DNA from 3 places in the Alkaliphilus crotonatoxidans genome. Region 1 is predicted to be linked to each of the others. Evidence: riboswitches for the same ligand, from Rfam matches in the RefSeq annotation. Region 1 holds a riboswitch; each other region holds the start of a gene.

Evidence for each region. A riboswitch is a leader RNA that binds a small molecule or an ion and turns the genes downstream of it on or off. The one in region 1 is predicted to bind thiamine pyrophosphate.
Region 2: another riboswitch for thiamine pyrophosphate. It lies ahead of tnpA (IS200/IS605 family transposase); the one in region 1 lies ahead of thiT (energy-coupled thiamine transporter ThiT).
Region 3: another riboswitch for thiamine pyrophosphate. It lies ahead of thiC (phosphomethylpyrimidine synthase ThiC); the one in region 1 lies ahead of thiT (energy-coupled thiamine transporter ThiT).

Annotation. Positions count from the first base shown of each region.
Region 1 is NZ_BAAHXS010000006.1:58,399-69,414, reverse strand. Features, by position in the region: gene ACYQ1I_RS12370 (S1C family serine protease) at 1-146, opposite strand, end outside; gene ACYQ1I_RS12365 (DUF4153 domain-containing protein) at 274-2,022, opposite strand; gene gltB (glutamate synthase large subunit) at 2,149-6,705, opposite strand; TPP riboswitch at 7,057-7,151, shown strand; gene thiT (energy-coupled thiamine transporter ThiT) at 7,220-7,855, shown strand; gene ACYQ1I_RS12350 (MarR family winged helix-turn-helix transcriptional regulator) at 8,117-8,548, shown strand; gene ACYQ1I_RS12345 (ABC transporter ATP-binding protein) at 8,586-10,313, shown strand; gene ACYQ1I_RS12340 (ABC transporter ATP-binding protein) at 10,310-11,016, shown strand, end outside.
Region 2 is NZ_BAAHXS010000005.1:46,825-57,840, forward strand. Features, by position in the region: gene thiE (thiamine phosphate synthase) at 1-265, opposite strand, end outside; gene thiM (hydroxyethylthiazole kinase) at 255-1,070, opposite strand; gene thiW (energy coupling factor transporter S component ThiW) at 1,095-1,586, opposite strand; gene tnpA (IS200/IS605 family transposase) at 1,744-2,220, opposite strand; TPP riboswitch at 2,406-2,519, opposite strand; gene ACYQ1I_RS11430 (RDD family protein) at 2,809-3,618, shown strand; gene ACYQ1I_RS11435 (PadR family transcriptional regulator) at 3,630-3,962, shown strand; partial or broken gene ACYQ1I_RS11440 (IS256 family transposase) at 4,334-5,383, shown strand; gene ACYQ1I_RS11445 (hypothetical protein) at 6,277-6,627, opposite strand; gene ACYQ1I_RS11450 (hypothetical protein) at 6,862-7,593, opposite strand; gene ACYQ1I_RS11455 (L-2-amino-thiazoline-4-carboxylic acid hydrolase) at 7,815-8,297, opposite strand; gene ACYQ1I_RS11460 (ABC transporter ATP-binding protein) at 8,336-9,046, opposite strand; gene ACYQ1I_RS11465 (ABC transporter ATP-binding protein) at 9,033-9,809, opposite strand; gene ACYQ1I_RS11470 (branched-chain amino acid ABC transporter permease) at 9,842-10,894, opposite strand; gene ACYQ1I_RS11475 (branched-chain amino acid ABC transporter permease) at 10,898-11,016, opposite strand, start outside.
Region 3 is NZ_BAAHXS010000006.1:437,753-448,768, forward strand. Features, by position in the region: gene ACYQ1I_RS14110 (TPM domain-containing protein) at 1-1,343, shown strand, start outside; gene ACYQ1I_RS14115 (GyrI-like domain-containing protein) at 1,452-2,303, shown strand; TPP riboswitch at 2,391-2,502, shown strand; gene thiC (phosphomethylpyrimidine synthase ThiC) at 2,621-3,934, shown strand; gene trpB (tryptophan synthase subunit beta) at 4,664-5,866, shown strand; gene ACYQ1I_RS14130 (chemotaxis protein CheX) at 6,173-6,619, opposite strand; gene ACYQ1I_RS14135 (hypothetical protein) at 6,692-6,871, opposite strand; gene ACYQ1I_RS14140 (glutamine synthetase III family protein) at 7,377-9,482, shown strand; gene ACYQ1I_RS14145 (MBL fold metallo-hydrolase) at 9,597-10,355, opposite strand; gene speD (adenosylmethionine decarboxylase) at 10,522-11,016, opposite strand, start outside.

The DNA.
Region 1 (11,016 bases):
TAAGTATCCAGGGCATAATCCATCAGTAAATATGTTGCCAGCCCCGTTACCATCAAAAGCCCTGCCAATACAAGGAATCCTACCATTTTCAGTAGCTTTCCGGAACCTCGTTCCTGTATGATTTCAGTCTCATCCTTTACAGTCAATTACAAATCCTCCTATCATCCTATAATTAAAAATAAAAAACAGAATCGACATTTTTCAATTAAATTCTATCACAAATATTACCATAAAAAAACACCCCTGGGCTCCTCTTCCCCAGGGGCTTAAGCCCTATTTCATTTTAATAAAGAGATGAAAGGAAACATGATCTATTTTCCAGGTCTCACTTGATTGATTTTGAACAATACCAATTTCTTTAAATAACAGCTCTACCTTCACCCTCTCATTTTCATCCCAATAGCTCATCTTATCCCTTGAGAGTACAACATTCCCTAGGTTTTGTCGATGTATTTCATCAACAATCTCTGTCAGATCCTTTTCATAAATGACATTTTCGATATTTAATACCTTCAAACGATCATTGGAATAGTCGTATCTAAGTTCGCCCTCTTGGGAACTGCTGTTTTTCTCTCCCCCGAAATATTGAAATGAAATGAGATAGTCGTAATCCCTTACAGTTAAGATATCCGGATCAGTTTCCAGTCTATAGCTGTAATATTTCCTATCATTGACATAACCATAGCTGTCTTCATAAGGAAAGCCCATGAGACGATCCATATCGGAAAGCTGAAAATCCTTCGGTAAAACAGTTACCTGGGTAAGACTATGATTTCTTTTGAAATAGTCAAGGATACTGCTGATCTCCCGGCGGTCTTCCAGAGAAACATTGTCGTTAGGCCTAATGAGCTTTCTGTCCTCCAGCATCTGCCAGGTCTCCAGAAATCCTATCAGCCTTTGATTCTGACTATACCTTGAGACAGAATAAGCACTCCATGGCCCCAGCACCGATAATACCATAATAGCACTAAGGCTGATGGCAATTACAATAGGTCTGGCCTGCTTTCTTCTGAAAACCAGATAAAGCATTGAAATCATGATCCAGAGCCCGCCGGCCACAACAAAATATCGATTTTCCGTTACCCCATAGTCACCAATTCTCATTCCCATGGAAATAAAAAGCATGACCACCAGGGGCAGTAATCCCTTGGGAAACCAATTTACAAACCCCTTAAACCATTGATTATTAAGCCTTAAGGGGTAGATTGCCAAAAGCACCAGGGTACTGATGATGGCAAACCATAGAATCAGGTGAGAAATCATTTGTATAGGCCATTGTCTTTCCATAACGGTTTTAATGATATATAGGTACAAAATTCCTCCATAGACCACCAGTAATGGCATCACAATAAAATTCAGCAGCACCTGGAATACCCTGGGATATTGATCCTGGGAAAGAACTTCATCATAGGCAGGTATTCCTGAAAAAAAGTAAGCCGGGCCAAAAACCCCCACCACAATGACCCATATATCCAGCAAGACCTTTGTAGGAATATTGGCTGAAAAAAGCAGATTAATTGTTAAAAGAATGGCTGCCAAACCAAGGTATAGAATCATGGCATAAAAATAAGTAATACAGAAGTCTACTAAAAGTCTAATAACATAGAGCTCAAAGCCCTCTTTTCTTTTAAAATAAGGCATCACCACAAAGGACAGATACAAAGCCAACGTAAGGGCAATATACCGGGTAATGGCCACCATTTCAAAATCCTTCAGCATGTATCGATAGTAAAAGCCCAACAGGATAATCCCAAGGAAATGGGCAGCAAGACCAAAGCCCTTTCGACCTTTAATCCCCTCAATTAATACTTGGATCGTTAAAAAAATCGGAATTCCCAGGGCAAAAATCATGGCTAATCTTGTCAATATTTCATCAAGGGATTGCCTTTGGGGGTATTCCAGATGATTTAGATAGATTAGTACTGAAACTGTAAGGACAGCCATCAACAGCGCCCCTGGAAATCTCCTGATACCAATTAACAGCTTCTCTCCTATATTTTTAATTGATGCTTTAAGCTTCATTGTATCCCCTCAATCTTATTTAATATAGAAACTATCATCATTATATCATATTCACGATACCTCTGTTTAAGAAATATCCTCTCTGGGATTGTAATGCCCCACCTGTTTACAGATGGGGCTTATTGATTAAGATATGGATTTTTGAGAAGACATTGGTACGTTATTCAAATTCCCCTCACTACGGTCATCTAATGCCTTAAGAATTCTTTTGTACTCAACCGGAATCACCCTCCGGAGGCTTAATTTCAACTGATTCCATTGATCCAGCAGCTGAGCGGCCCTTTTACTGCCTGTGTACAAGTAATGCCGTTCAATCATTTTTTTGACCCTTTCCTCTTCCTGCTGCTGAAGATCCTCAATGGCAACCAGCTCTTGATTACACTTTGCTTCAAGGGTCTTTTTCTCATCTAATACATAGGCAATTCCCCCAGACATGCCGGCAGCAAAATTTCTGCCAATGGCACCTAAGATCACCACGTTGCCCCCCGTCATATATTCACAGCCATGATCGCCGATGGCCTCCACCACAGCATTGACACCACTGTTTCTCACACAGAACCGTTCCCCAGCGGCACCATTAATGTAAGCTTCACCTGAGGTGGCACCATAAAAGGAAACATTGCCTGCTATGATATTTTGAGAGGCTTCGAAGATTGAATCTGCCGGGGGACGCAGGATTATTTTCCCGCCAGACAGGCCCTTCCCAATAAAATCATTGGCATCACCCTCCAGCTCAAGGGTAATTCCCGCCGGAACAAAGGCTCCGAAGCTTTGTCCCGCTGATCCCTTAAAGCTCAGCCAAATGGTATCCTCCGGCAGGCCTTTTCCTCCATGATGGGCAGTAACAGCACTTCCCAGCAGGGTTCCCACAGCCCGGTTGGTGTTTTTAATCGGCAGGCTTAGCTTCACTTTTTTTTGTAATTGTACTGCCTCCATACATTCCTTTAATAAAATCTCTTGATCAAGGCTGTAACCAGAAAAACCCGATTGTTTTTTTATTGAATGAAGGGATTTCCCCCCTTTAAGGGGCGGAGAATAAAGCATGGCAGATAAATCTACATTTCTTGCCTTCCAGTTGGTAATGGTGCTTTTAACCTGCAGCTTATCCATTCTGCCAACCATCTCATCAACGGTTCTAAAGCCCATTCTGGCCATCCATTCCCTTAAATCCCTGGCAATGAACTGCATAAAATTAACCACGTGCTGGGGATCCCCTGCAAATTTCCTCCTTAAATCAGGGTTTTGAGTAGCAATTCCCACCGGACAGGTATCCTGATGACAGACCCGCATCATCAAGCATCCCAGGGCCACCATGATGCCCGTGGCAAAGCCAAATTCCTCTGCCCCCAAAAGGGCTGCTATAGCCACATCCTGACCCGTCATCAGCTTGCCGTCGGTCTCTAATACAATACGATCCCTTAAGCCATTTAAGAGCAGGGTTTGGTGAGTCTCGGCCAGTCCCAGCTCCCAGGGGAGACCTGCATGCTGTATGCTCGTTCGGGGGGAAGCCCCAGTCCCACCGTCGTAGCCGCTGATTAAAACCCCATTGCCGCCTGCCTTCACCACACCGGCGGCAACCGTACCCACCCCCACCTCTGAAACCAGCTTTACACTGATATTGGCCCGGGGATTAGCATTTCTTAAATCGTAAATCAGCTGGGCCAGGTCTTCAATCGAATAGATGTCATGATGAGGCGGTGGGGATATGAGGCCGATTCCAGGTGTGGCATACCGCACCCGGGCGATCCAGGGATACACCTTTTTCCCCGGCAGCTGTCCCCCTTCCCCCGGCTTGGCCCCCTGGGCAATTTTAATCTGAATTTCTCTGGCATGTAAAAGGTATTCACTGGTTACCCCAAACCGCCCCGAAGCCACCTGTTTGATGGCGCTGGAACTGGAATTCCCCTTTTCATCGGATTGAAAGCGCCGCGGGTCCTCGCCCCCTTCCCCCGTGTTGCTCTTGCCACCAATACGATTCATGGCAATGGCAATGGTTTCGTGGGCCTCCTGGCTTAAGGAGCCATAGGACATGGCCCCGGCCTTAAAACGTCGAACAATCCTTTCAACAGTCTCAACCTCCTCCAGGGGCAGGGCCTCCTCTTTACATTTCATTTCCAGCATTCCCCTTAAGGTAGTGACTCTTTGAGACTCTTCGTGGATGAGCCAGGCATACTCCCGGTACAGCTGATAGTCATTTTCCCTGCAGGCCCGCTGTAGGCGAAAGATGGTATCTGGATTATATAAATGATATTCACCATCCCTTCTCCATTTATAAAACCCGCCTGCCTCCAGTCCTTTTCCTCTTTCTGCCTCATTAAAGGCCTTTTCATGCTTCATGGCTGCCTCCCGTGCAATTTCCTCCATCCCAATTCCTTCAATTCTTGAGGCGGTTCCGGTAAAATATTTTGAAATAACCTCCTTATTCAATCCGACGGCTTCGAAAATTTGGGCACCAATATAGCTTTGCATGGTCGATATGCCCATTTTAGATAATATCTTAATAATGCCTGCATGAATGGCCTTCAGATAATTCCTCTGGGCTGTCTTTAAGCCCATTGCCGGCAATAATTTTTGATCGTGCAATCCCCGCAGGGTTTCAAAGGCCATATAGGGATTAACAGCATTACATCCGTACCCCAGAAGCAGTCCAAAGTGGTGAACCTCCCGAACCTCGCCGGATTCTACAATCAAACTTACCCTGGTTCTTTTTTTCCTACGAATCAGATGGTGATGCAGCCCCGAAAGGGCTAGCAGGGATGGAATAGGAGCCATTGATTGGCTAACTCCCCGATCTGATAAAATAATCAGATTCTGGCCCTCGTCAATGGCTCCTTCGGCCTGGCTAAACAACCTTTTCAGGGAACCCTCAAGGCCCGACGCCCCTTCGGCAACCGGGTAGAGCATGGAAAGGGTAATGGCACTGAAGCCCCTCTCCTTTATATTCCTCAGCTTTTCTAAATCTTCATTAGACAAGCAGGGGCTTTCCAGCTGAATTCTTCTACAGCCCTCCGGCCCAGCTTCCAATAGATTTCCCTCTGTTCCCAGGCTGGTGACGGTGGAGGTAATAATTTTTTCCCGAAGGGCATCAATGGGAGGGTTCGTTACCTGGGCAAAAAGCTGCTTAAAATAGTTAAACAGACTTTGGGGCCTTTCCGAAAGCACCGCCAGGGGTGTATCCATCCCCATTGAGCCGATGGGCTCTTCTCCATCCCTGGCCATGGGCAACAGGTTCATCCTCAAATCCTCTGTAGTATAGCCGAATACCTTCTGCCGCTCCAATAGCCCCAGAGGCTCTTGTCGCTTTATATCAACAGTTGCTAAGCTTTTCAATGGAATCAAATTATTCCTTATCCATTCCCCATAGGGAGCGGTGGCGGCAACCTGCTGCTTGATTTTTTCATCATGAACAATTTCTCCTGCTATGGTATCTACCAGAAGCATTTTCCCCGGTGAAAGACGTCCCTTTTCTACAATGGTGTGGCTGGGAAGCTCTAAAGCTCCCACCTCGGATGACAAAATCACCCGCCCCTCCTTCGTAACATAATATCGAGCCGGCCTTAGGCCATTTCTATCCAGTACCGCACCAACCCTGGCGCCATCGGTAAAGGCAATGGCAGCGGGGCCGTCCCAGGGCTCCATTAAACAACTGTGGTATTCATAAAAGGCCCTTTTATCAGAATCCATCTCTCCCGTCAGGGTGCCCCAGGGTTCAGGTATGGTCATCATGATCCCTTGGGCCAGGGAACGGCCAGATAAATATAACAGCTCCAGGCAATTATCCAGCATGGCCGAGTCGCTCCCTTCGGTGTTAATAACCGGTAGCACCTTTTGAAGACTCTCTCCAAAAACCGTTGACATCAGGCTTGATTCCCTTGCCTTCATCCAATTGATATTTCCCCTTAGGGTATTGATTTCCCCGTTATGGATTAAATAACGGTTAGGATGGGCCCGGCTCCAGGTAGGAAAGGTATTGGTGCTGAAGCGGGAATGGACCAAAACAATGGCACTGGTCAGGTCCTTTTCAGATAAGTCTGGATAAAAGCTCCTTAACTGAGTGGCCGTAAGCATTCCCTTATAAACGATGGTTTGGGAGGACAAGCTGCAAATATAAAAATATTGATGGGCCTCTGGAGCTATATACTCAATTCTTTTTTCTGCCAGCCTTCTGACGATATACAATTTCCTTTCAAAATCAATGTTGACCTTTAAGTCTTCCGATTTTCGAACAAAAAACTGCATTATCCAGGGCATTGACTCTCTTGCTGTCTTTCCCAGGTATTTCGCCTCTATCGGTACCTTTCGCCAGCCGATCAAGCCCAGCCCCTCCTCACAGACAACAGACTCTAATATCGATTTGCATTTTTCTGCCGTCTCCTGATGGGGTGGCATAAAAACCATTCCCACACCATACTGTCCTGCTTCCGGCAGAGAAAGCTCTTTTCCGCAAACCCGTTTAAAGAAAACATCTGGAATTTGCAGCAGAATTCCAGCACCATCCCCCGTATCTTCTTCGCTGCCCTGACCTCCTCGATGGTTCAGATTTTCAAGTATGGTGAGGGCATCCCTCACATTCCCATGGGATTTTATTCCCTTCACATGGGCGATAAAGCCAATGCCACATGCATCATGCTCCCTTTCAGGGTCATAAAGCCCCTGGGCGGGAGGTAAACCATAAGTCCCCATAACATTCGTCCCCCTTGTCAATTTTTAGTTCAGCAGAGCATTGCCCTGCAATGATTTAGTCATTTACGTCTGTCCACAAAATATTTTCTAGAATATTTCGACTATTAAATTAATGTATTCAGTATTATATCATTTTTATAGAATTATTCAATAGATAAAATTGCATTTTTCTTAATTTTCTATATTTTTTGAAAATGTTATCGTTTTCATTTTCTAGCTATTTTACGTAGGCCTATGGGATAAATAGGAGGACTAAGATGTTATTTAGGTTAAACCATAGGGCTGTAATGAAATAAATAGCTTTTTATAAATCATTTGTATTTTATTGAGAATATGTTATAATTAAAATAAAAATATCGCTAGGGGTGCCATTGGCTGAGAGGAGCTTGTCCAACCCTTCGAACCTGTAGGTTAATACCTGCGTAGGGAAGCATTTCAACGTCTATTTAACGTGAAAGGATTTCCTTTCACGTTTTTTGCATCCAAGCGATGGAAGAAAGGATGAATTTTTTACATGTTTGCAAAGCTATTAGAATTAAAACCGGTAACCTGGGCAATCCTGCTGGCCCTTATGGGCAGCGCAGGCCTTCTTATTTATCTTGGAAAAAACCGTAAAAATACTACCTTCAATACAAGAATTATTGTTTACGGCAGCCTTTGTATTGCCCTTTCCTTTGTATTATCCTATATTAGACTCTATCGCTTTCCCCAGGGAGGCAGTATTACTCCCGCCAGTATGCTGCCCATGTTTATTTTTGCAGTGATATTCGGGCCTATTCCCGGTATTATCGCCGGCTTTGCCTATGGCTTTCTACAATTGATTCAAGACCCCTATGTCATTCATTGGGCCCAATTATTTCTCGATTATCCCCTGGCCTTTGGTGCCATGGGCCTGGCAGGGCTTTACCGTAAAAACTTGAGCATTGCCTGCTTAATTGGAGGATTTGGAAGGTTTGTCATGAGCTTTTTATCTGGAGCCATTTTTTTCGCAGATTACGCCCCCGAGGGGATGAATGTCTTTCTATATTCCTTGATCTATAACGGTACCGTTATGGGGGCCGATACCTTACTTTGTCTTGTAATTACTCTAATTCCTCAATTTAATACTGTTTTCAGGCAATTAAAAGGGCAGGCTGAAGTAAAGGCATAATTTATGCCCAAGGCAGACCAGCATCTGGAATCAATCCTGGATGCTGGTTTTTTTATATAAATTTAAGATTTAAAGGGTTGTATGGAGGGACCTAGCAGGGGTATACTACAATTATGTTTCGTATTCAAAAATATTTTAATGCAAAATAAATTGAATCAACAGATTTTTTTCTGCCCGTTGGGTTTAAATCCCTGTGAACCGTTGTTCAGCTTGCATTAAAATAATATAGTTTACATCATAATATTGTCAGGAGGCCAAAGCGTGATTAACGATACGGGAAGAAAAATATTCTATTTATTGAGGGATATTGATTATTTGATTAAGGATAGCATGAAGCATACCTTCAATAAAGGCGGTTTAACGGCTCCTCAGGTGATGGTATTGGCCAACTTAAGTAAAAATGGGCCCATGAAGATCAGTGAATTAAGCCGGGCATTGGGCCTATCCAACAGCACCATTTCCGGCATTGTAGACAGATTGGAAAAAAACAATTATGTACTACGTACAAGAGGCCAGGATGATCGCCGTGTGGTACAGGTTTCTATTGTTAAAGAATCAGAGGAAAAATTTCAGGCTACCTTCCATGAAAAATTGGAAAAAAAATTTAGTGATAAATTTCTACAAACTGATGAAAAGAACCTCAAACAGATTGTAGAGGGCCTTGAATCCCTAAAGGCTTTATTACAGAAATAGTATAAGGCTAACTTTTATACTGACAGGAGAGGATATCATGAAAAAATTATTAAAATATTTAAGGCCTTATGGATCATGGATTGCAGCAGTTTTAGGCCTCATACTGCTGCAATCCATTTCCGAGCTGTTTCTACCAACTCTGTTGGCTGATATCGTAGATGTCGGCATTGTTACCGGCAATACAGGATATATTCTGCGGATTGGAACAATTATGCTATTGGTGGCTGCCGGTGGTGTTCTCTGTGCTATCCTGGCCAGTTACCTGTCTTCAAAAATTGCAACGGGCTTCGGCAGGGACCTTAGAAACATGATTTTCACTAAGGTAGAGGACTTCTCCCTACAGGAATTTGACAAAATCGGGACAGCTACCCTGATTACAAGAACAACCAATGATGTCACTCAGATTCAACAGGTTCTGATGGTTATGCTTCGTCTAATGGTCAGTGCCCCCTTGATGGCCGTCGGCGGAATGATCATGGCCGTCTCTAAAAACCAATCCCTTTCTGTTGTGATTGTGGTGGTCATTCCCCTGCTGGCGGCAGTCATAGGGTTGGTGGCAGCCAAGGGGGTACCGTTGTTTAAGTCGATGCAGGTGAAGCTGGACAAGTTAAATTTAGTGCTTCGGGAAAACTTGACCGGTATTCGTGTTATTAGAGCCTTTAATCAGGTGGATTACGAAAAAAGGCGCTTTAACGAAGCCAATACAGATCTAACGGACACCGCTATTCGAGTCAATAAAATTATGGCCGCCCTAATGCCCTCCATCATGATTATCATGAACTTTACCACCATTGCCATTATGTGGCTGGGCAGCAATCTTATCAATCAGGGCCAGCTCCTGGTAGGAGACCTGATGGCCTTTATTCAATATGTGATGCTGATGATGTACTCACTTATTATGGTTTCCATGATGTTTGTTCTCATCCCCAGGGCTTCGGCTTCTATTCAACGGATTAATGAGGTATTGGAAACGAAAAAAGAAATCATGGATCCAGAAAAGCCAGCTACACACAGCAATCAAAGGGGCTTTGTAGAATTTAGAGACGTTAGCTTCACCTATCCCGGCGCTGAACAGCCTGCCCTTCAAAATATTAGCTTTTGTGCAGGCCCTGGGGAAGTAACCGCCATTATTGGTGGAACAGGATCAGGTAAATCCACCCTCATCAATTTGATTCCCCGTTTTTATGATGTCAGCCAGGGAAGTATATTGGTGAACGGCATTGATATTCGAGATATGACCCAGAAGGAACTTCGTAATAAAATTGGATTTGTTCCCCAGAAAGCTGTCCTGTTCAGCGGCTCGATTGCAGAAAATATCCGCTTCGGCAAGGAAGACGCCAGCCATGGTGCTGTTGAAGCAGCTGCTCGGGTGGCCCAGGCATCGGACTTCATTCAAAATATGAAGGAAGGCTATGACTCTCCCATCTCCCAGGGAGGCACCAATGTTTCAGGGGGGCAAAAACAGCGTCTTTCCATTGCCAGGGCCTTGGTTCGAAGGCCGGAGGTTTATATCTTTGATGATAGTTTTTCTGCCCTTGACTTTAAAACCGATGCAAAACTAAGATCTGCCCTGAAAAAAGAAACCAGGGATGCCACAGTTTTAATTGTGGCCCAAAGGGTTAGTACGGTTATGGATGCTGACAGAATTATTGTGCTGGACGAGGGAAAAATTGCTGGTATGGGTACCCATAAGACATTGCTTGATACCTGTGGTATTTATCGTGAAATTGTTTCGTCCCAGCTGACCGAGGAGGAATTGGCATGAAAATAAGAAAAAAAGCTAAATTGAATGGCGCCTCAAGGGGCCCCATGGGAGCGATCGGCGCTCCTGTAGAAAAGGCAAAGGACTTCAAGGGAACACTAAAAAGGTTGTTGGCATATTTAAAGCCCCGAAGGCTTCAATTGCTTTTGGTATTGATCATGGCCATTCTAAGCACTGCCTTCAGTATTATTAGCCCTAAGGTATTGGGCTTGGCCACTACAAAGCTCTTTGAAGGTTCAATGGCAAGATTGCAAGATTCCTCCAGTGCCGTCGTAGACTTTCAATATATTGGCGGAATTCTAAAGATTTTAATGGGCCTATATCTTGTCAGTGCCTTGTTCAGCTATATTCAACAATTTATTATGGCGGGTATCGCCCAAAAAACAGTCTATGATATGCGTAATGATGTCAATCATAAGCTGGCAAAGCTTCCCCTGGGGTTTTTCGATTCAAGAACCCATGGCGAAATATTGAGCCGTGTTACCAATGATGTGGATAACATCAGCAGTACCCTTCAGCAAAGCCTGACCCAGCTAATTACCTCGGTCGTTACCCTGGTGGGCGTACTGGTGATGATGCTGACCATTAGCCCGCTCCTTACTCTTGTTACAATGGTTATTCTGCCCCTAAGTGCTGTGGTAACAGCCAAAATCGCCAAGCGATCCCAGGTGCATTTTGCCTCCCAACAGAAATCCCTGGGAGAGCT
Region 2 (11,016 bases), on a different contig from region 1:
GTCCCACATGGACCCCTTCTGCATCTACTGCCAAAGCGATATCCACCCGGTCATTAATAATTAAGGGAACATGGTATTTGGAAGTCAAGGCCTTAATAGACCTGGCCAATTGATAAAATTCAAGGGAACCGGCCTCCTTTTCCCTCAATTGAACCAGGGTAGTCCCCCCTAAAATGGCTTCCTCCACCTGAGCCAAAAGGCTTTTTTCCCTTTGAAAACCTCGATCGGTTACAAGATACAGCCGGTAGCTTACATTAGGCTTCATAGATTTTTCCCCTTTCTATCAGTATTTCCTTTGAAAGGCTTGCAAAGGCATCAATCAGCCGAAGGCGAAAGCTTCCTAAATGGGTTGGGCTGGCCAATTGATCAAAGGCAATTTCCCCTGCTATTCCCATCATCATAATCCCCAACAGGGTTCCATGCAGGTTGGATTCCCCCACAGTACAGCAGGCTCCAATGATAGAAGCCGTCATACAGCCCGTTCCTGTTATTTTCGATAGGATTTCGTGGCCATTTTCAATGCAGTAAACCTGACTGCCATCAGAAACAATGTCAACTACCCCGGTAATGGCCACAACACATTTCAACTTCCTGGCAAGAGAAAGGGCAATTTCCTTTCCGCCTTCCCGGGGGTCGTCCAATGAATCGACCCCCCGGGTCTGACCTTCCATACCATAGATATTTTTAATTTCCGACATGTTCCCCTTGACAACCGCCAGCTGAACATTTTCAATAATATGGCTTACTGTTTCAGTTCTTAGTTTGGTGGCTCCAGCCCCTACAGGGTCAAGTACCACTGGAATACCAGCACGATTGGCCCTTTTACCGGCCAAAACTGACGACTCAACGGTTCGTTGATTCAGGGTGCCAATGTTCAACACCAGGGCCTGGGCCAGGGCTGCCATTTCCTCCACCTCTCCCGGGTCATCGGCCATGACTGGCGCCGCCCCCACAGCCAGGGTAATGTTGGCACAGTCGTTTACGGTTACATAATTGGTAATGTGATGTACCAGGGGCTTCTTTTCCCTTACTGCTTTTAAAAGTCCTCCTAAATGCTCCTTTAGTTCCATAGTTAACCTCCTGAATATGATTTTTTATGCTTCCATGTACTTTTCCAGGCCCAACCGCTTGAGCTGATTTAAGAGGACAAACCCAATGATTACCCCTCCCAGTGAGCTTAGCATAAAGGGCCCCACAAAGAAAAATAGCGCTGCTTCGTTCCCCATTAAATAGTTGGCCAGGGGATAAGCCGCCAAGGCTCCCAAAAAACCTGTTCCCACCAGTTCCCCCGCCATGGCCCAGATGAGTTTTTTTCTACGTTTATAAAATACAGCAGCAAGCCAAACCCCCAGTATGCTGCCGGGAAAGGCCAGCAGCGAACCTGTACCAATGAAATTCCGAAGCAAGGATATGGTAAAGGCCACCCCTGTTCCATAGGCCGGCCCCAGTAGGGTGGCGCTCAGCAGGTTAATGGTATGCTGTATGGGAAAACACCTGGCCGCCCCTACTGGAATATAAAACAGGTGGGCAGTGGCTGTTCCCATGGCACTTAACAGTGCCGCCGCAGTCAATTTTTTTAGATTCATGCTTCACCTCTTTACTTGAATTTTTAAATAATCAAAACTACCCGCTCAGCGGGTAGTTTGCTCAGCCCTAGAAGGGCATGTTACTCGCTTGAGCCTTAAGGCTCTTTGAATGGTTCGCCAACTGCTTGCATTTACGGGCTGCTGCTTAAGCAGCTCTTTACTTCTTTTTGCCTTTCTTTACTTGCTCTCCCGTAAACGGGTCCATATATTCTTGTAGGCTGATTTGATCATTAGCTATATCTTCTTGTATTTGATTTTTCACATACTCTCTTATTGCTTTTTCATTGCGTCCTACCGTGTCCACATAATAACCTCTACACCAGAAATGTCTATTTCCATACTTGTATTTCAAATTCGCATGTCTATCAAATATCATTAGTGAACTTTTTCCTTTTAAATACCCCATCACACTTGAAACACTATATTTGGGTGGTATTGCTATCACCATATGTACATGATCCACGCAGGCTGTTGCCTCCAGTATTTCTACACCTTTTTGCTCACATAACTTCCTTAGAATCTTTCCTATGTCAGTTTTGATCTTCCCATATATAGCCTGCCTTCTATATTTGGGTGCAAAAACTACATGATATTTACAACTCCAGGTAGTATGTGATAGACTATTCTTATCCACTTCGGATCCTCCTTTTGTTTTTAAAATTGGTTGGCGAACCTTTTTTATTCTAACAAAAGGAGGTTATTTTTTCTGCTCATAGCTAAAGCTTTTTGGAACCCCCGGTAGAACCGGGGGTTTTCGATATACAAAAATAAGCACAAATCCCATTGCAAGATTTGTGCTTAATGACGCATGATAAAATATGCTTCTTAAATACACTTTCCTACGCTGGCATGATCCAGATCAGGTATATGGGGATCAAAGACATTACAGGGTCTTTTTCTCAGTTGGCCTTTCCAACTCTCCCAGTGCTTTCAATTCTTATTCAGTTTTAAAAAAAATGAAATACTTTAATTTCATGGTACCATACTGGGGGTGAGTTGACAATAAAATAGAAATTAAATAAAACGACGATATTTAAGGTGGAATAATAAGGTAAAAGATTGAAATTTAATGATATATAGTTCGTCAAATCTTTAAATAAGCTTGGTTTGGAGTACAACAATTTGAATTTTGCATATTGATATAGGCTATTGATTATTAAATAGTAGCGTGATACAATAGGAAAAAGGCTACTGTTCAATAAGTAGTAAGGAGGAGTGATTAATGAAACAATTTGAATACTTGAATGAGCTGAAAGAAAATCTTGAAGGGAAGCTTCCGCCTGATGCTATAAAGGATATTTTAACTGATTACGAAAGCTTTTTCGTATCTGGTAGAGAAGATGGAAAAACCGATGATGAAATATCTGTAGAGCTTGGCTCGCCTGCATTTTTAGTAAAATCCCTTCTTGAACTACATGAGGAAAAGCAAGTAACGCCATTAGATAAACACATCTCTAATCCAGGGCGCAGGTTATGTGCTTACTTTATTGATGCCATAATAGCCGTAGTTCCTGCCTTTGTCATTACATTTGTTTTAGGAAGTGCTATGTTGTCTTATGTTATTTTAATTCTGTACCCAACCCCCTTAGTGGGAACATTAAGCTATCTGGGATATGCCAGCTTTGAGGAATATACAATCACCCAGGAAGAAGTTATTAATATAAACCCCCATGACACAATATCGGTTTCAGAAGATGGAGCAGAAAACATTCAGCAAATTAGTAGAAGGCCAACCCCTACATCAATTGCCTTTGCAATATTCGGTCTTGTATTCTATATGTTCTATTCATTGGGGGCCGCCCTGATTTTCAAAGGCCAGACTGTTGGAAAGAAGCTTATGCACATCAAGGTGTGCCGCTCAGATACATCAAGTATAACAAGGGGTTCTATTTTTAGCCGTGAGTTTTTAGGTAAATTCCTCATAAACTCCATTCCAGTTGTACCCTTAATCTCACTATTCACGATTCTGTTTACCAAAGAACATAAGGCGCTCCATGATATGCTGACTGATACCATTGTGGTGGAAGCTTAGGGGGTTGTATCATGGATACGCAAATGAAAAAGGGTGTACTGGAAATGTGTATTCTATATAAGCTGAAGGATGAGGAGCTTTACGGATACGAGCTTATGAAATCAATTCGACAGTTTTTCCCTGATGTCTACGAAGGGTCAATCTATACCATTCTTCGTCGATTAAACGCAACGGGTTACACCCAAATAACCCAAAGAAAATCCTTGAATGGCCCTGCAAGAAAGTACTATCACATTACAAAAACCGGTTTAGAATATCTCAATCGAATGCTAAAGGAATGGGAAGGGATCGTAAACAGTGTTTCTTCTTTAGGAATTAAAGTTCAGAATCATGACCACCTATAACATCCGTAAAATAGGTGGTCTGCTCTAGCTCTATAAGAGGTTGTTACCGGCCAGCGCCTCCAAGACGCTGGCCTTGCCATTTTCACTAGAACTATAAAGGGTCAAGTTATTATACTGAGTCCCTTCCACCTAACTTGTCTTTTAATACGTCATATATTTTTGCTCTTACATAAAATCTTAATGTTATCTCATTTAGTTCTACTGTGTTGGATATACTTCTCTGAAATGATTTAGTTTCATTATATAACCAAAGCTTTCCAGAGGGTGTAAGATTATTTGTGTAAAGTAGATTTATGATATAATCTACCTAATTCAAAATGGAGGCTTACACTATGGCTAAGAAAAAACGTAATCCCGCTTCTGACGAAGTAATGAAGTATCTGTTTCAAAACTATGAGATCAAGTCTGCCCTGGACATTCAGGAGGCTCTTAAGGACATGTTTGCTGATACCCTGGAGGCCATGCTCGAAGCAGAGCTGGATGATCACCTTGGCTACGCCAAAAATGCTAACAATCAAGCGACCACCAGTAACCGCCGTAATGGTCACAGTACCAAAACCGTGATCGGTCAGTTGGGAGATACTCAGATTAATGTTCCAAATAAAGGCCAGAAGGATGTCGCAGGAATTGAAGAAAAAATCCTGGCTATGTACGCAAAAGGACAATCTCAAAGAGATATTGAAGCCACAATCCAAGACATTTATGGCTTTGATATCAGCCATGAAACAGTTTCAAAGATTACCGACAAAATTATTCCCCTTATCAAAGAATTCCGTAATAGAGCGCTACAAAGGTGCTACCCCTTTGTATTTGTAGATGCCATGTACACACCAGTAAAAACAGAGTCAGGTACAGGCCAGAAAGCCCTTTATAACGTGATAGGAATTGATCCAGAGGGTCATAAAGATGTTCTAGGATTTTGGTTATCCGAAGATGAAAGCAGTAGACACTGGCTACAGATACTAGAAGAAATCAAGAGCCGTGGTGTAGAGGACATAATCTTCATTTCTTTAGATGGACTTCCAGGGCTAGAAGAAACCATAGGAGCCAACTATCCTAGTGCAATCCAACAACGGTGCATTGTTCATCTCATGAGAAATAGCACCAGATATATCCCCCGTAAGCACTGGGCTGAATTTGCTAAAGATATCAAAGGAGTCTATCGAGCGGTTAGTTTAGATGAAGCTAACAGCTTATTCCAAGACTTTGAGACTAAGTGGAAAGAATACGCTGCCGCGTTAGCGGTATAGAGAAACAGCTGGGCATCGGTAGAAAATCTCTTTAACTATCCCAGTCATATTAGAAAAATCATCTATACAACCAATACCATAGAAAGTTATCATAACCAATTAAGGAAGGTAACCAATCGAAAAGGAGCCTTTCCCAGTGAGACAGCACTCTTCAAGTTTGGTCTATCTTAGAGTCACCGATATTAAGAAAACATGGGATCGACCAGTCCAGAATTGGGCAAAAGTACTAAATCAGCTAGTGGTATTATTTAAAGACAGAATTACCCAGCATCTACGATACTAGGCAATAACTTTACACAAATTTCTTGACAGGTCCGCTTTCCATATAATCTTTCCTTTAGTATGTAGGAACCAGTTCCCTTAAAGATATAATTAAAAAGCTTAAAACAATATTAGGGCTATACTTTAGAGATTAATTTGGAACCCTGTTCACCATGAAGGAATAGAATGGAATTGGAGACCCACAAATAAGTAATTGTCGATAGAAAGATGATAAATTTACATTGAATTATATTCAGTATATCAAAATAATGTTAAAATAAAAATAGTTATCGTTAGACTAATGATTAGTATGAAGGTAAAAGTGATGTTTTAGTAAAAACATGTATTAAAGCTTAATTAATGTTCACCTGTGAAAGGAGGTTTTATTTTGAAAAATAATTTACCCATACTAATATCTACTATCTTAGCAATTTTTGTTTGCGCTCGACTTCTCTATATTACAAAGAAAAATGATTATATCTTTGAACCATTTGATATTATCAAAACAAAAAGTTTAGATTCTTGGTTCTTTTTAGCATATGTATTATCCTTTGCATACTTAGCATGGGATTCAAATTTAATTGCATTTAGTATTTTTACTATCACTTTTATACCTACCGTATGTTTTATATATTATAAAAATTATTTAAAGACTAGAGAAAATAAATATCTTCTATATGTTTTATTTTTATCCTTTATCCTAGTGAGTCTTTTTATTTACATGTACAGCCTACGGTTCTACCATAATTAAGATCTATTAAATCGAAGGAGGTGAGTAATTATTTTACCCACCTCCTACTCGATTACTCTTCTACTGCTAACCTAAATTCGTTAAGGGGTAGCCAACCACCTTTAACGTGGTATTTATATTGTTGTTCTAGACGTATCACAGCATTGTCATCTGCTGTTTCAAGCTCATTAAGACATTGTAGAAGCTCATTTTTATATTTATTATAAAATGTATCTCGTGCTACCTGGGCCGCACCTATGAGACCTAGTATTGAACCTGCTAACGTGTAAACTGTTCCTATCAGAAGACCAGCTATAGAAATTACTATACTAGATATTCCAGTGTTTATATCCCCAACCTCTGCTTCCATCTCTCCTCTTGTCATTTCAATAGCTACCCATTTTCTTTCGCCTACATCTGGCATAATAACATCTCCTTTAATTTTTTTATTTTGGTAAGACTCTTCCTGTTGGCCAACTTGTTTCGTCTTACATTATATAAAAAGAGATTTAAGTGAAAAAAATCAACCATTTTTCAAAATTAATTTTAAAATTTTTTAACCCAAATTGCCAAGAAGTCTTCCACCTTAAGTGGTGGTAGTTCACAAAAGGTTGACGATTGAATTTTTCCTTTATCTTATTTTAATAGGGTGCCATTTTTAGGTTAGCTTTAATCGTTTATTCCCAGTTTTATAGAGCATAGCTCGGATTTGCTTCAATCTATTGAAGTTTTCTTCAAAGGAAATACCAGTGGCTTCCTTTAGGCCTGCTTCAAAGTCTTTTTTGTAGCTTAATACGGCATCGGGATACAGGCCAATGACATGGAGCTGGTTCCACCCGGGGATCAGTGGATTATGACGAAATATTTCCACTGTTTCCAGTGCAATAAAATTGTAGCACCATTTCCGTTCCATCATAATGTACTTCATTGCAGGGCCATTGTTGTGGATCATGATTTGTCTAAATTCATCAAGATGGGGCTGGTACACATCAACGTATTCAATGGCGAAAAATAAGGGAAGACTTCGCTGCCGGGCCTGGGGACTGGCTTCTGGATAATTTGAGTTGGGTGTACTAACCAAAAGCTCCCGACGAATCAGCTCTTTTCCTTGAAATTTCGGTAGTCCTCCCAATTCTTCTATAACCTGATCTGCTACTGATCGGTTGTTTAATTCCATTAGCTTTAAATGATTCCATGATAAAAAGCTACCCTTTTTAATATTTTTAAAAAGATATTGATAGACTTCCTGGTTTTTGATTAAGCCCCCCTGCTTCCAAGCTTCGACCCTGGGTAGATAATATAATTTCAAATATTGGATGTACTCTTTACGACGGTTTTTGGGAATATAAGCACTTTCTGCCAGGTAATAGGTATCATTCAACGGCTTCATACGCTAATTCCTTTCATTTTTAATGACAGCTATGATAAACTGCTTATTTTAATTATATACTAGGGCTGGTAAAATTACTGCTCCCCCTGGATTTTTTTATATTCCTTGAAATATCGGCCACATTTAGTATTTTAGCCCCAGTAGACTATAGCAGGGCTTAACGGTATAAAAAAAGACGATTCCTTTAAGAAATCATCTTTTTTTATGGGGTAATTTAACAGTTATTTTACCTTTTTAAAGGCGACTTCACAGACATGATGGCCCTGGGCAATGGTTTTGCCTAAATTGAATTCAAAGGCATCAAATTCATTGGCAATACCTCTGTCTCCCTCCATGGCAATATCACAAAGCTCTGCAATGAGCTCTTCGTCATCTGTGAGTTTTTGCCAGGCTGCCACCAGAGGGCAATAGTGAAATTCGATGTTTAAGGCTTCCTCTGAAACCTGTACATCCATTTCAAAGATTTCCTTTACATTTTCGTTGGCAAAGGCTTCGGTAAATTCCTTTAAATCATCGGTTTCGGGCAGCTTTACCTGGCCATGGAAGCAGCCACAGTTAAAAATTGCCCTTCTTGCAAAATCTGTGCTTAAGCCTTCCTTTTTGGCTTCCTCAATGAGAAGATAAAACCAGGTAGCCCGATGCTCAAAGGCAGCCCTTAAATCTTCTATCGCCTTATTTTTTGGTGTCGGATTATTTTTGATCATTTAAAAACCTCTTTTCCTTCAGATTTAATTAAAATGCTTCAGGTTACAAGACCCAAATATGCCTCTTTAACCTGCTGGTGATTGCTTAATTCTTTAGCGTCACCCTGTAATGTGATTTTCCCTGTTTCCAATACATAGGCCCGATGAGCTACCTGCAGGGCCATATTGGCATTCTGTTCAATCAGCATAATAGTAGTACCCTGCTTGTTTATCGAACGGATCAGCTCAAAAATCATGGCAACTATATTAGGAGCTAACCCCAATGAAGGTTCATCCAGCATTAATAGCTGGGGCTCTGACATCAAGGCCCTTCCAATGGCCAGCATCTGCTGCTCTCCCCCCGAAAGGGTGCCTGCCGCTTGATTTTGTCTTTCCTTTAACCTGGGAAACAGCGCATAGACCCGCTCAAAGGAATGTTGTATTTTTTTCTTATCTTTTTTAATAAAGGCCCCCAGCTGTAGATTTTCAGATACCGACAGACCAGGAAAGACCTCCCGCCCTTCGGGTGCCAGGCTGATTCCCAGCTTTACAATTTCATGGGGGGCCATGTTTGAAATCTCTTTCCCTTGAAAGGTGATCTTCCCCCTTGAGGCCTTTAACAGACCCGCAATGGTCAACAGGGTGGTTGATTTTCCTGCTCCGTTGCTCCCGATTAAAGAGACAATTTCCCCCTGATTCACCTCCACATCAATTCCCTTTAGGGCATGTATATTACCATAATGGGTATTGAGTTGATTAATTTTCAGCATAATTCTTCTCTCCCCCCAAATAGGCTTCTATTACCCTTGGATCATTGGCAATTTCCAGGGGCAGCCCCTCTGCAATTTGCTTTCCATGATCAAGCACATAGATCCGGTCAGAAATATTCATCACAACCCTCATATCGTGCTCGATTAAAAGGATGGTATAACCCTGATCCCTCAGAGCCCTAATAAAATGAAGCAGCTCTTCCGATTCCTGGGGGTTCATTCCTGCTGCCGGTTCGTCTAACAATAACAGCTTTGCACCGGTTGCAATGGCCCGGGCAATTTCCAGCTTTCTTTGGTTACCATAGGAAAGGCTGTCGGCATAGTCATGTAATTTATGGCCTAATCCTATGGACCATAAAATTTCAATGGCTTTTTTAGTCCTTTCAGCTTCAAGGGCTCTGTATTTTTTCGTTCGAAATATGGTATCAAACAGGTTATAACGGGTATTAAGGTGGGTTCCCACCAGAACATTTTCGATAACCCGCATATTGGAAAAAAGCCTTATGTTTTGAAAGGTTCTGGATATTCCAGCCGCTACTATCTCCTGGGGACTTTTACCGTGAATGGGCCTGCCCTCGAAGCGGATTTCTCCTCCATCAATTTGGTAAACCCCTGTCAAAATATTAAATATGGTTGTTTTACCGGCTCCATTGGGGCCAATAATGCTGATGATTTCCCCTGGGTCTACCTTAAAGCTGACCTGATCAACCGCCACAAGCCCTCCAAAGTGCTTACTTATTGAATTCACCTCAAGAATTGCCATTTGTGTGTGCTGCCATGGAGTGCTTTTCAGCTCTATCCCTTGACAGCTTCCTCCTTTCCACGAATTGCCCCGCTCCCTTTCTTTGCCAAGTGGGCTTGGTATTCCCGCGCTTCTTTAGGAAGACGGTAGGGAGCCTTTGATCGCCAGCCCAATAGCCCCTGGGGCCTAAAGCGCATCATCAGAACCAGAATGAGGCCATAGACTACGAATCTGTATTCCGCCAAAGACCGAAGCACCTCAGGAAAGGCAATTAAAAGGGCTGCTCCTGCATACATTCCCCTCATGGTACCCATTCCCCCTAAAATAACAATGCTGATAATGAGTATGGAGGTATCAAAGGTAAAGGTATTGGGGTCAATATAGCGAATCATGTGGGCATAAAAGCTGCCTGCCATACCAGCAATACCGGCGGATATGACAAAGGCCAATATTTTATAACGGGTGGCCTCAATTCCCATGAATTGGGCTGCCATTTCGTCCTCTTTAATGGATATAAAGGCTCTGCCGATCTTTGAATGAATAATCAGGTAGCAAATCAGGGAAACAAGGCCCACCAAAGCAAGCATCAAATAGTACAACCCATGATTGGCGAGGGTCAGCTCATAGCCAAATATGGCAGGCCTTGGAATATTTCGAATCCCCAGGGGGCCATTGGTAACTGATTCCCAATTAAACAGAATCATTCTGACCACTTCTCCAAAGCCCAGGGTGGCAATGGATAAATAGGTGCCTGTCAGCCTTAGGGTAGTTATAGCCAGCAGAAGACTGCTGAGGGCCGCCACTATGATTCCTGCCAGCATGGCCCCAAAGAAATTGAGCTGAAGGCCCGTGGCCAGTAGAGCCGATACATAGGCCCCGATGGCATAAAAGGCCGAGTGCCCCAGGGAAACCTGGCCGGTATAGCCGGTTAAAATGTTTAACCCCAGGGCCAGCATGGCATAGATGCCAATCATAATCATAATTCGCAAGACATATTGGGATAGCCCTAAAAATGGCAGCAGGAGCAGCACCACAATCAATCCGACTATAAAAATAAACCGATATTTTTGATTCGTAATTTTCATACTCATACTTAATTTTTCCATAGGCTACACCTTTGTAATCCCTTTCTTTCCAAATAGGCCATGGGGCCTTAGAACAAGAACAATGATTAATATGATAAATGAGACCGCATCTCGATAGGTTCCCCCCAAAAAGGCTGCTGCCA
Region 3 (11,016 bases), 380 kb from region 1:
TTACGGTGGATTTTACCGGGGGAGTCTCTATGGAGGAATATGCCACAGAGCTGTTTAACCGCTGGGAAATCGGAGACGCAGCAAAAAATAATGGCCTGCTTATTGTGATGTCAATTGGAGACGATGATTACTGGGCGGTTCAGGGGCGGGGCCTTGAGGCTACCCTAAGCAGTGGTAAGATTTCACAAATCCTTGGTGAATACCTGGAGCCCGACTTTGCAGTAGGGAACTATGACCGGGGAGCCCTAGAGGTCTACGCTGCCTTTATTGATGTGCTGGGTGGTACATGGAGTGATAATATTGGTGAGGCCCAAGGGGTTGGGAGCTATGTTTTTGACCATGCCGAGGTGATAGGAAACGACACAAGTAATTCGATCAATCAGGAAAGTACAGCCTATCAAAGGACAAAGGGTGCTGGTGTTTATGTCATGACAGTCAATACCACCGGAAATGAGCATATCCAGGATTATGCCTATCGTATGTTTGATGATATCGGGGCAGGGCCCAGGGATGTACTGCTGCTGATGTCAATAGGCGATGACGATTACTGGATGGTGACCGGAAGGGATATTGAAGGAAGCTTAACCAGTAATAGAGTACAAAACATTCTTGATTCAAATCTTGAGCCCTATTTTGCCAGACAAAATTATGATCAGGGGGCAGGGGAAACTGCCAATGCCCTGTATGGATTCTTTGACAATCATCTCAAAAATTTAGCTACACCAGGGCAGCCCAATCAACCGCAGCCTTCGCAGACAGGAAATAGCTCGGGGGGCGGCTTTATTACCTTTATTGTTATGATTTTCTTCTTAATTATCATAATTGTCCTGGTTACGCAAACCCGAGGAGCCTATTACAGAAGAAGATATGGAATTCCCTTTAACCCCTTTAGTCGTCGTCGAATTAGACGCTATGGTCCTGGGGGCTATTGGGGGCATTATGGCCCGCCACCGCCAGGGGGAGGCTACTGGTATAATGGTCGATGGAATACGACCCCCAGACCCCCAAGAACCTTTGGTAATAACACAGGAAGAACCAATGGTGGCAGTAACGCAGGCCTGGGAGGTGGTGCCGGACGCTCCACCTCAAATCAAAGAAATACTACGCCCAAGCCCAGATCTGGGGGCTTCTGGGGTAGCAGCAGCGGTGGTGGTGGCTCAACCCGTGGGGGCGGTGCCGGTCGTTCTACCTCTAGTCTATTTGGAGGCTCAAGCTCATCCAGCAGGAGCAGTAGACCATCCTCAGGCCGTTCTTCCTTTGGCGGGGGAAGGTCCTTCGGTGGAGGCAGATCCTTTGGAGGCGGCGGCTCAACTAGGGGCGGCGGTGCAGGAAGAAAGCGATAATAGCAAAAAACCTCAAACAAATCATTAACAAATCCAGTCCAACGACCGCACAAAAAGACAGGTAATCAACAATACTCATTGGTAAAATGGAATCAAGGAGTGAGGCATATGACAATGGTAGAGGCTTTACAAAGGGCAATAGATTATATAGAAAATCACCTGCAGGATGAAATTACAATTGAAGGGATTGCTAGACAGGCCCACCTTTCGAGCTTTCACTTTCAGCGGCTGTTTATGATCTTAACCGATATGACAGTGGCTGAATATGTAAGAAGGCGCAGGCTGACCCTGGCCGCCCAAGAGTTGATCAGCTCGGACTGTAAGGTGATTGACCTAGCCCTTAAATATGGATATGACACTCCTGAGGCCTTTTCCAAAGCCTTTCGTAAGCATCATGGAATTACTCCCACTGAAGCACGAAGGGGCAAGGGAAGGCTGGAATCCTATAATCGCCTGAGTATTCAGGTAAACTTGAAAGGAGCGGAACCAATGAAGTATCGTATTGTTGAAAAAGAAAGCTTTGAGGTAGTGGGTAGAAAGCAGACGGTTTCCTTTGATGATATGGGTGAAGCCATTAGCAGGTTTTGGAACCAGCTTAATCAAGACGGCACAGTGGAACAACTGGTAAGGTTAAACAATGGAGAAATCAAAGGAGTAATGGGCCTAAGTGCAGACTATAATACAGAAGAAAACAAAATGGATTACTGGATCGCAGTGGAATCTACCCTAAAGCCTGGGGAGGATTTTGAAGTATTAATGCAGCCTGCCTCCAAATGGGCGGTATTTGAAGTGAGGGGCCCAGTTCCCGATAGTATCAGTAGGGCTTGGAAGCAAATCTTTTCAGAATGGTTTCCATCAAACGGCTACGAACACACAGGGGGCGATTCCTTCGAAGTTTATATCAGTGAGGATCCAACCCAGAACGATTCCTATATGGAAATCTGGATTCCAGTAAAATAGTACATTTTTCAATAACAGAACTATCTAAAGCCAATTGCAAATAAGAGTCAACTATGCTAGTATAAAAGAGTAAAATTAAATAATTACTAAAAAGCACAGGGGGGCTGGAATGGCCAGCTGAGATTAAGAACCGTATTTCTTTGACCCTAATTACCTGAACTAGATAATACTAGCGTAGGGAGTTGTTTATTGGCATAATGCTGTTGAAGAAATATTGATATGCTTATGTTTTAAACACCAATCCTATGGGTTGGTGTTTTTTTATACAGTAAAACATAACTGTTAGGATTAAGATGAACTTGAAAGGAAGTGGCAAAATGAATTACACAACCCAAATGGATGCAGCCCGTAAGGGAATCGTTACAAAGGAGATGACAATTGTAGCAGAAAAGGAGCAAATGGAGGTGGAAATTCTTCGAGAGCTGATGGCAGAAGGTAAAATTGTTATTCCTGCCAACAAAAACCACCATGGCCTTAGCCCCGAGGGAGTTGGCCAGGGCCTCAGGACAAAAATCAACGTCAACCTGGGAATTTCTAAAGACTGTGTCAACATAGACATGGAAATGGAAAAGGTTAAAACAGCCATTGATATGAAGGCCGAGGCTATCATGGATTTAAGCTCCTATGGTAAGACCGAAGCATTTAGACGGGCCTTGATTGATCTGTCACCGGCCATGATTGGAACGGTACCTATTTACGATGCAGTGGGGTTTTACGATAAGGAGTTAAAGGATATAACAGCGGAAGAATTTCTTAAGGTGGTGGAAAAGCACGCAATTGACGGAATTGACTTTATGACAATCCATGCTGGAATCAATCGAGAAGCCGCCCGGGTATTTAAGCGAAATCCTCGGCTGACCAATATTGTTTCCAGGGGTGGTTCATTACTGTACGCCTGGATGGAATTAAATAACAAAGAGAATCCCTTTTATGAATACTATGATCAGGTATTGGATATTTGTGCCAAATATGATGTTACCATCAGTCTGGGGGATGCCTGCCGGCCCGGTAGCATACATGATGCCACTGATGCCAGTCAAATTAAAGAGCTTATTACCCTGGGAGAGCTTACCAAAAGAGCCTGGGAAAAAAATGTACAGGTTATGATTGAAGGGCCAGGCCATATGGCGCTGAATGAAATTGCCGCTAATATGCTGCTGGAAAAAAGGCTTTGCCATGGAGCCCCCTTCTATGTGCTGGGGCCCCTGGTGACGGATGTTGCACCAGGCTATGACCATATTACCAGCGCCATTGGAGGAGCTGTTGCCGCCGCCAATGGAGCCGATTTTTTATGTTATGTAACCCCGGCTGAGCATTTACGGCTGCCTAATCTTGAAGATATGAGGGAGGGAATTATTGCTGCCAAAATTGCGGCTCATGCTGCTGATATTGCGAAGGATATAAAGGGAGCCAGGGAATGGGATAACAAAATGAGCAGGGCAAGGCAAGCCCTTGATTGGAATACTATGTTTGAACTGGCAATCGACCCTGAAAAGGCTAGAAGATACAGGGAAGAATCGACCCCAGAGCACGAAGATACCTGCACGATGTGTGGTAAAATGTGTGCCATGAGGAATATGAACAAGGTAATGGCAGGGAAAAACATCAACATATTAAGGGAAGAAGACTAGTACCACTATTGGGGAATTTGACTACGATAGCCCCTTAATTTAGAGGCTAGGTATTAGCTCTCGCCTGAACCTGGTATCAAGAAGGTCCCTAAGATCCTTTCAGAATGAAATGGGTTTTAGGGACTAAAATTTTTAATTAATAACCATTGACACCCCTAAATGAATACTGTATAATCATACAAAATAAGTTCAAATTCGATGACTGGAAAGAGTAGATAAGCAGCGATGGCCAAGCGAGTCGGGGATGGTGGAAGCCTGATGCAAAGGTGCTTATGGAATGGCTCCAGGAGAAGCAGTGGGAAATCCTTATGGAGAGTATCATGAAGCCGTAGGCCTCACGTTATAGAGGCAGGGTATCGAAAACAAGGCTTTGTTTTCCGTACCTGGAAAAGTGAGATAGATTACATCTGTCTAAGCTAGGTGGCAACGCGGAATGATAACATTTCGTCCTATAATTAGGATGAAATGTTTATTTTTTTGTATCAAAGAGCTTAGGAAGATGGGTGTAACTGTCTAATTTGGGTGGTACCGCGGAGTAAAGAGTATTCCGTCCCTTTTTTAGGGATGGCATGCTCTTTTTTTATTATATAGAAAGGGGGGATTTGGCAAAATGACTTAAATATGACGGTCAGCTCTTGGAAATGAGAAGTACCCTTTAGTCATTAGTAAACAGATAGTGGACGATCGGTAAAGTTAAGAAAAAGAAATAGAATAAGGGAGGAAAAGAAAATGAAGAAAAAGACATTACCCATAAGATTCGGTAGATTTGGCGGCCAGTACGTACCTGAAACTCTGATGGATGCTTTAAATGATCTGGAGCAGGAATTCCTAGCTGCCAGAGAGGATGTAGAATTTATCAAGGAATATCAATATTATGTCAGGGAATACTCCGGCAGGCCTACACCGCTATACTATGCCCAAAACCTGACCAAAGCCCTGGGGGGTGGGAAAGTCTATTTAAAAAGGGAGGATTTAAATCACACAGGAGCTCACAAAATTAATAATGTCATTGGCCAAGTGCTATTGGCAAAAAGAATGGGGAAAAAGCGAATTATTGCCGAGACCGGAGCAGGCCAGCATGGGGTGGCGACTGCCACCATTTGTGCCATGTTTGATTTACCCTGTGAGATCTACATGGGAAAGGAGGACGTGGTGCGGCAGTCTTTGAATGTATTAAAAATGGAGCTGTTGGGGGCCAAAGTTAACAGTGTATCCTCAGGAACCGCCACCCTGAATGATGCCGTTGATGAGGCCATTCAAGACTGGATTGTCAATTCAGAGGACACCTTTTATCTCCTTGGGTCAGTGGTGGGGCCTCATCCCTATCCCACCATCGTTAGGGATTTTCAGCGAATTATTGGGGACGAAGTGAGGGTACAAATCCTTGAAAAGGAAGGGCGCTTGCCGGATTATTTGATTGCCTGCGTAGGGGGCGGAAGCAATGCAATGGGACTTTTTTACCCCTTTAAGGAAGAATTAGCAGTTAAGCTGATCGGGGTAGAGGCAGCAGGGAAGGGAATCAATACCAGTGAACATGCAGCTACCCTCACCAAGGGTTCGGTAGGAGTGATCCATGGTATGATGACCTATTTGTTGCAGGATCAACAGGGTCAGGTTATGCCAGTTCACTCTATTTCATCAGGGCTTGATTACCCCGGTGTAGGGCCGGAGCACGCCTTTTTCCATGAGACAAAAAGGGGGATTTATGAAAGTGTGACGGATGATGAAGCTATGGAGGCACTACAGTATCTAACTCAGAAGGAAGGGATTATTCCAGCCCTTGAAAGTGCCCATGCCATTGCCCATTTAATGAAGCTGGCGCCTCAAACCAAGCAAGAGGAGATTATTGTAGTGAATTTATCGGGCAGGGGAGATAAGGATATGAATACAGTACACCAATATTTAGGGGGTAAAGTCCCCAAAAAGGTATGAAATGAAAGGCATCAATTATAATGCCAAGGCACCTATTCTTTGTCTCCAGGTTTGATAAATATTTCAAGGATTTCAAGGGGGAATCTATCTAATTATAAGAGTCTAAGTTTTCAGGATGTTAAATTTATGGTATGTTTATGCATAATATTCCATACCATTAAATGCTTAGATGATAAATTATATTTATCCTTAAAAATAAGTAATGACCGCCTGAAAAGACGGTCTTTACTATTTTGAGAGTAGATAAATAAAGAAAGAATTAAAATTTAAAATCTTTTACTTTAGTAAATTGGTTTTGAGGTAATACTATATACTAAATCCAATATTAAGTTCAATTTTCCCCGACGGAGTTTCAAAATCAATTGTCAAGGCTTCTTGAGGATCAATATCGGCAGCCTTCATTACAATGGCGGGTGGACTAATTTGCAGTGTTAATCCAGCAGATGTCAGCATGGTGGAAGCCATACCTGCAATCATGCTTGATAGCTCTCCAATGGCACTTTTAGTCATTTCCTCTGTGGGAGCCATCCCCATCATCATGGCTGAGGCTATATTACTTGCAGTATTCTGGGGCATGGATAGGGCTATGTTGCCCTTTAGATCACCCTTTAAGGCAATTATTGTAGAAAGATCAGAATCAACATAAAAACTGCTTTTTTTAGTCATATTCCCCCTTTTAATATTCATAATGCCTAACTGTTCCAAAGTTTTAGTGAAGGCCTCGAGAAAGGGATTAATATATTTAACTTCCATAAAATTCTCCAATCTATTTCATTTTCAAAAAGCCATGGCGGTCAGCTGATCGTATACAATACAGCAGGGGTTTTAATCCTTAAAATAGCTTTCCTTGGCATGTAAATCATCAATTAGCTGCAAAATTTTGATACGTTGATAAGCCATAAACTCTAATTCTCTTGTACTGATCTGTTCCTTGTGGCTTTCAATCCTTGCATCTAGTTGATTAACCACTGTCATTAAGTCATTAACTGCTTGCATGCTTAACATATTTTCAGCTCCTTTCAATATATTACTATATTCGTCTCTTTTTATAAACAACTTAATACTTTTAGTATAATATGACTATGAAAAATGAATAGTTTGAACTAGTAACTGCAGCACTAATATACCCGGTTCAATTGTTATCACACCCTATTACTTGAAAAAAATTGCTAAAAATTGCAGATAGGAGGATGATAACCAGCCTTTGATAAATTTTTACTTGTATTTTAATGAATGTGGGTGTACAATCTGTATATATATTCTAATTTTACTTATAAATAAAAGGTTGCATATTTTAAAGATGTGTAGTAAAATAGGTATAGAAAATTCAGAAATTCAAATTTAATAAGCTGACAGGCAGTGTATAAGGGCAATGGGGTCCAGTTAAATTAGCTTACGCTGTCGGTAAAATGACTATTTGGTCTTGCGAGCAAAGGCGTTCTCAAGTTTTATTCGAGAACGCCTTTTTATATTTTTGCTTAAACAAATTATGATTCAAGGGGGACTTGATATGAGCAGTGAAAAACAATCAATCAGCGAAATTTTTGGGGCCAATGTGTTTAATGATGCCGTTATGAGGCAGCGAATACCCAAAAACATCTATAAGGCATTACGTAAAACCATTGATCTTGGTGAAGAACTAGACCCTGCCGTTGCCGAGGTTGTCGCCAATGCCATGAAGGATTGGGCCATCGAAAAGGGAGCCACCCATTTTACCCATTGGTTCCAGCCTATGACCAGCTTCACCGCTGAAAAGCATGATTCTTTTATTTCGCCTACCGCAGACGGGAAGGTCATTATGGAGTTTTCTGGCAAGGAATTAATTAAGGGTGAGCCGGACGCCTCCTCTTTTCCTTCCGGTGGAATTCGAGCAACCTTTGAAGCCAGAGGGTATACGGCCTGGGATTGTACCTCACCGGCCTTTATTAAAGAAGACACCCTCTGTATTCCAACGGCCTTCTGTTCCTATACGGGTGAGGCCCTGGATAAAAAAACACCCCTGCTGCGATCCATGGAAGCCCTTTCAAAGCAGGCGGTTCGTGTCTTAAAATTATTCGGGAATAATACCTCCAAAAAGGTTATCACGACGGTAGGGGCCGAGCAGGAGTATTTTCTAATTGAAAAGGAATTCTTTAAAAAGCGGAAAGATTTAGTATATACCGGCAGAACCCTCTTTGGTGCCATGCCACCAAAGGGGCAGGAGCTTGAGGACCACTACTTTGGCAGCATTAAGGAAAGAATTGCAGCCTATATGAAGGAGCTGGATGCAGAATTATGGAAGCTTGGTGTAACCGCTAAAACAAGACATAACGAGGTGGCACCTGCACAGCATGAGCTAGCACCAATTTTTACTTCAACTAATATTGCAGCAGACCATAATCAGCTTATTATGGATACTATGAAAAAGGTAGCCAATCGTCAAGGCCTGGTGTGCCTGTTGCATGAAAAGCCCTTTGCTGGGGTCAATGGTTCAGGAAAGCATAATAACTGGTCGATGAGTACCGACGATGGAATTAACCTATTGGAGCCAGGCACTACTCCCCATGAAAATGCACAGTTTTTAGTATTTTTAGCAGCTATCATTAAGGCGGTGGATGTTCATGCCGATTTACTTCGTCTGTCGGCAGCTAATGCGGGCAACGACCACAGATTAGGCGCCAACGAGGCACCACCGGCAATAATCTCTATCTTTCTGGGGGAACAATTAACCGATATATTGGAGCAGATTAAAAATGGTCCTGCCACCTCATCTAAACAGGGTGGCCTGATGAAAATAGGTGTTTCCACCCTGCCGGCCCTACCAAAGGATGCTACTGACCGGAACAGAACATCTCCCTTTGCCTTCACCGGTAATAAATTTGAATTTAGAATGGTTCCTTCCTCTGCATCAATTTCTGGCCCCAACGTTGTGCTTAATACCATTGTGGCTGACGTCTTATCGGAAATTGCAGATCAATTGGAGGGGGCAACAGATTTCAATGCTGGTGTTCAACAATTGCTTCAAGATATTGTCAAGCACCATGACAGAATTATATTTAACGGAAATGGCTATTCCAGTGAATGGGTAGAAGAGGCAGCTAAACGAGGTTTACCGAATATTCCTTCAACGATAGCCGCCATTCCAGCCCTAACCTCTGAAAAATCCGTCAAGCTATTTACAAAGCATGGGGTTTTTAGTGAAGTAGAACTGCACTCCAGATATGAAATACTCTTAGAGGAATATTCAAAGCAAATTAATATTGAAGCAAGAACCATGATCGAAATGGGTAAAAGACAAATGATGCCTGCTGCCATTAAATATGCAACAAATTTGGCTGCTTCTGTCAATACCGTTAAAGCTGCTGATGTCAATGCAGATGTGACTGTTCAAGCAGATTTACTTGCTGAGGTGTCAAGCCTGTTGGCTGCATTTAAAGAAAAATTGGTGGCCCTGGAAGCTGTAACGGAAAAAGCCGCCTCAATAGAGGAAGATGCCTTGATTCAGGCAACCTTTTATCGAGAGTCAGTTTTTACAGCTATGGGAGCATTAAGAATCGTTGGGGATCAAATTGAAACACTGGTGGATGAGGCCCTATGGCCGATGCCTACCTATGGGGAGTTGTTGTTTCAAATATAAATAAAGGAAAAAGGATACCAAGGCCCAAAAGAGCTGTGGTATCCTTTTAAATTTTAGACTCTGCGTCACTTAAATGGAAAGTAAGGCCTGGGAAAAAATTAAATTGCTTGAAGACTAAGGTTGATCTGGATTAACGTATTTTGAAAAGCTAATGATTTGCCCCCGGTGTTGAATAATAGCCGGGTTAATGGGATAATCCTTTAGCTTTTCTGCAAAGCTCTGAGTAATCGTGTATTGATCTGAAAAGTGCATAGGAATTAATAGTTTAGGATGAAGGGTTTGGGCCAGGTAAAGGCCCCCCAGATAAAAGTATTCCTCTAAACGGGGATCAACAGGTGAAAAAGCAATATCAATTTCCTCCTTGATTTTATCAATCTCCCCCTTATAGTCCAATTCCTCCTTCAGCTGCTGTTCCCTGGTAAAGCTCTTCCAGTGCCACCAGTTTAAATCACCCGCATGGAAGATACTTAGGTCATCGACACGAACAAAATAAGATACACCCCGATCGGTACTGCCATAGCTTTTAATTTCAACACCATTTAATTGAAGGGTTTCGTAGGGAGCCATCGAGTAGTAGTTTTCCTTTCCATCAACAGTAATATCGTAGCCCAATATATATTGGATTTTAGGATTAATGGCTTCCCACTTAAAAATGAGTGGGTGATAATGATCGCTATGTCCATGGCTGACAAAAACAAAGATCTGCTTATCGGTTGTCAGTTCTTTTTCAGTTATAACGCCGTTTTCCAGACTACGGGGCAATGAAGCATCGGGTTCATCCTGATAGTAGTCAAAAATTAAAAAGTAGTTAGGTGTTTCTACAGCGTAGCTGCTATGATAAAGTTGGTGAATTTTAGCTTCGATTTTTTTCATTGACAAACCCCCTTATTAATTATATTTTTGTAATTACCCCTTAAAAGAGTATTTTAACAGCTAGTTTTTTAATAGCTTCATTCTTCAATAAGTTAAAAGCCCTGGTATGAAGGCAGTATGTATTACGCCTTTAAACCAGGGCATATTTTTAAAGTGTTATTAATCCTTATACCTTTGGTATATTTCTGCCATAGAAAATTTCAGCCATTTCCTTTTTGAGCCGCTGCTTAATCTTTTTCTTTTCACCGGGCTGAAGCTCTTTTTTGGTGATGCCGAAAAGATAGTTGTCCAGGTCAAATTCCTTTAAAATCATCTTTGTGTGGAATATATTTTCCTGATACACATTGACATCAACCATCTGGTAGCGATTACGGGTTTCGCTGGAAATGTAATTCTGTATGGAGTTGATCTTATGATCAATAAAGAATTTCTTACCTGCAACATCACGAGTAAAGCCCCTTACACGGTAATCAATATACATAATGTCTGAATCAAAGCTGTGAATTAAATAATTCAATGCCTTTAGAGGTGAAATATGACCACAGGTTGAAACATCAATGTCAGCCCGAAAGGTACTGATTCCCTCATCTGGATGACTTTCCGGGTAGGTGTGAACAGTAATATGGCTTTTATCAAGATGGGCTACTACGCCGTCGGGTAA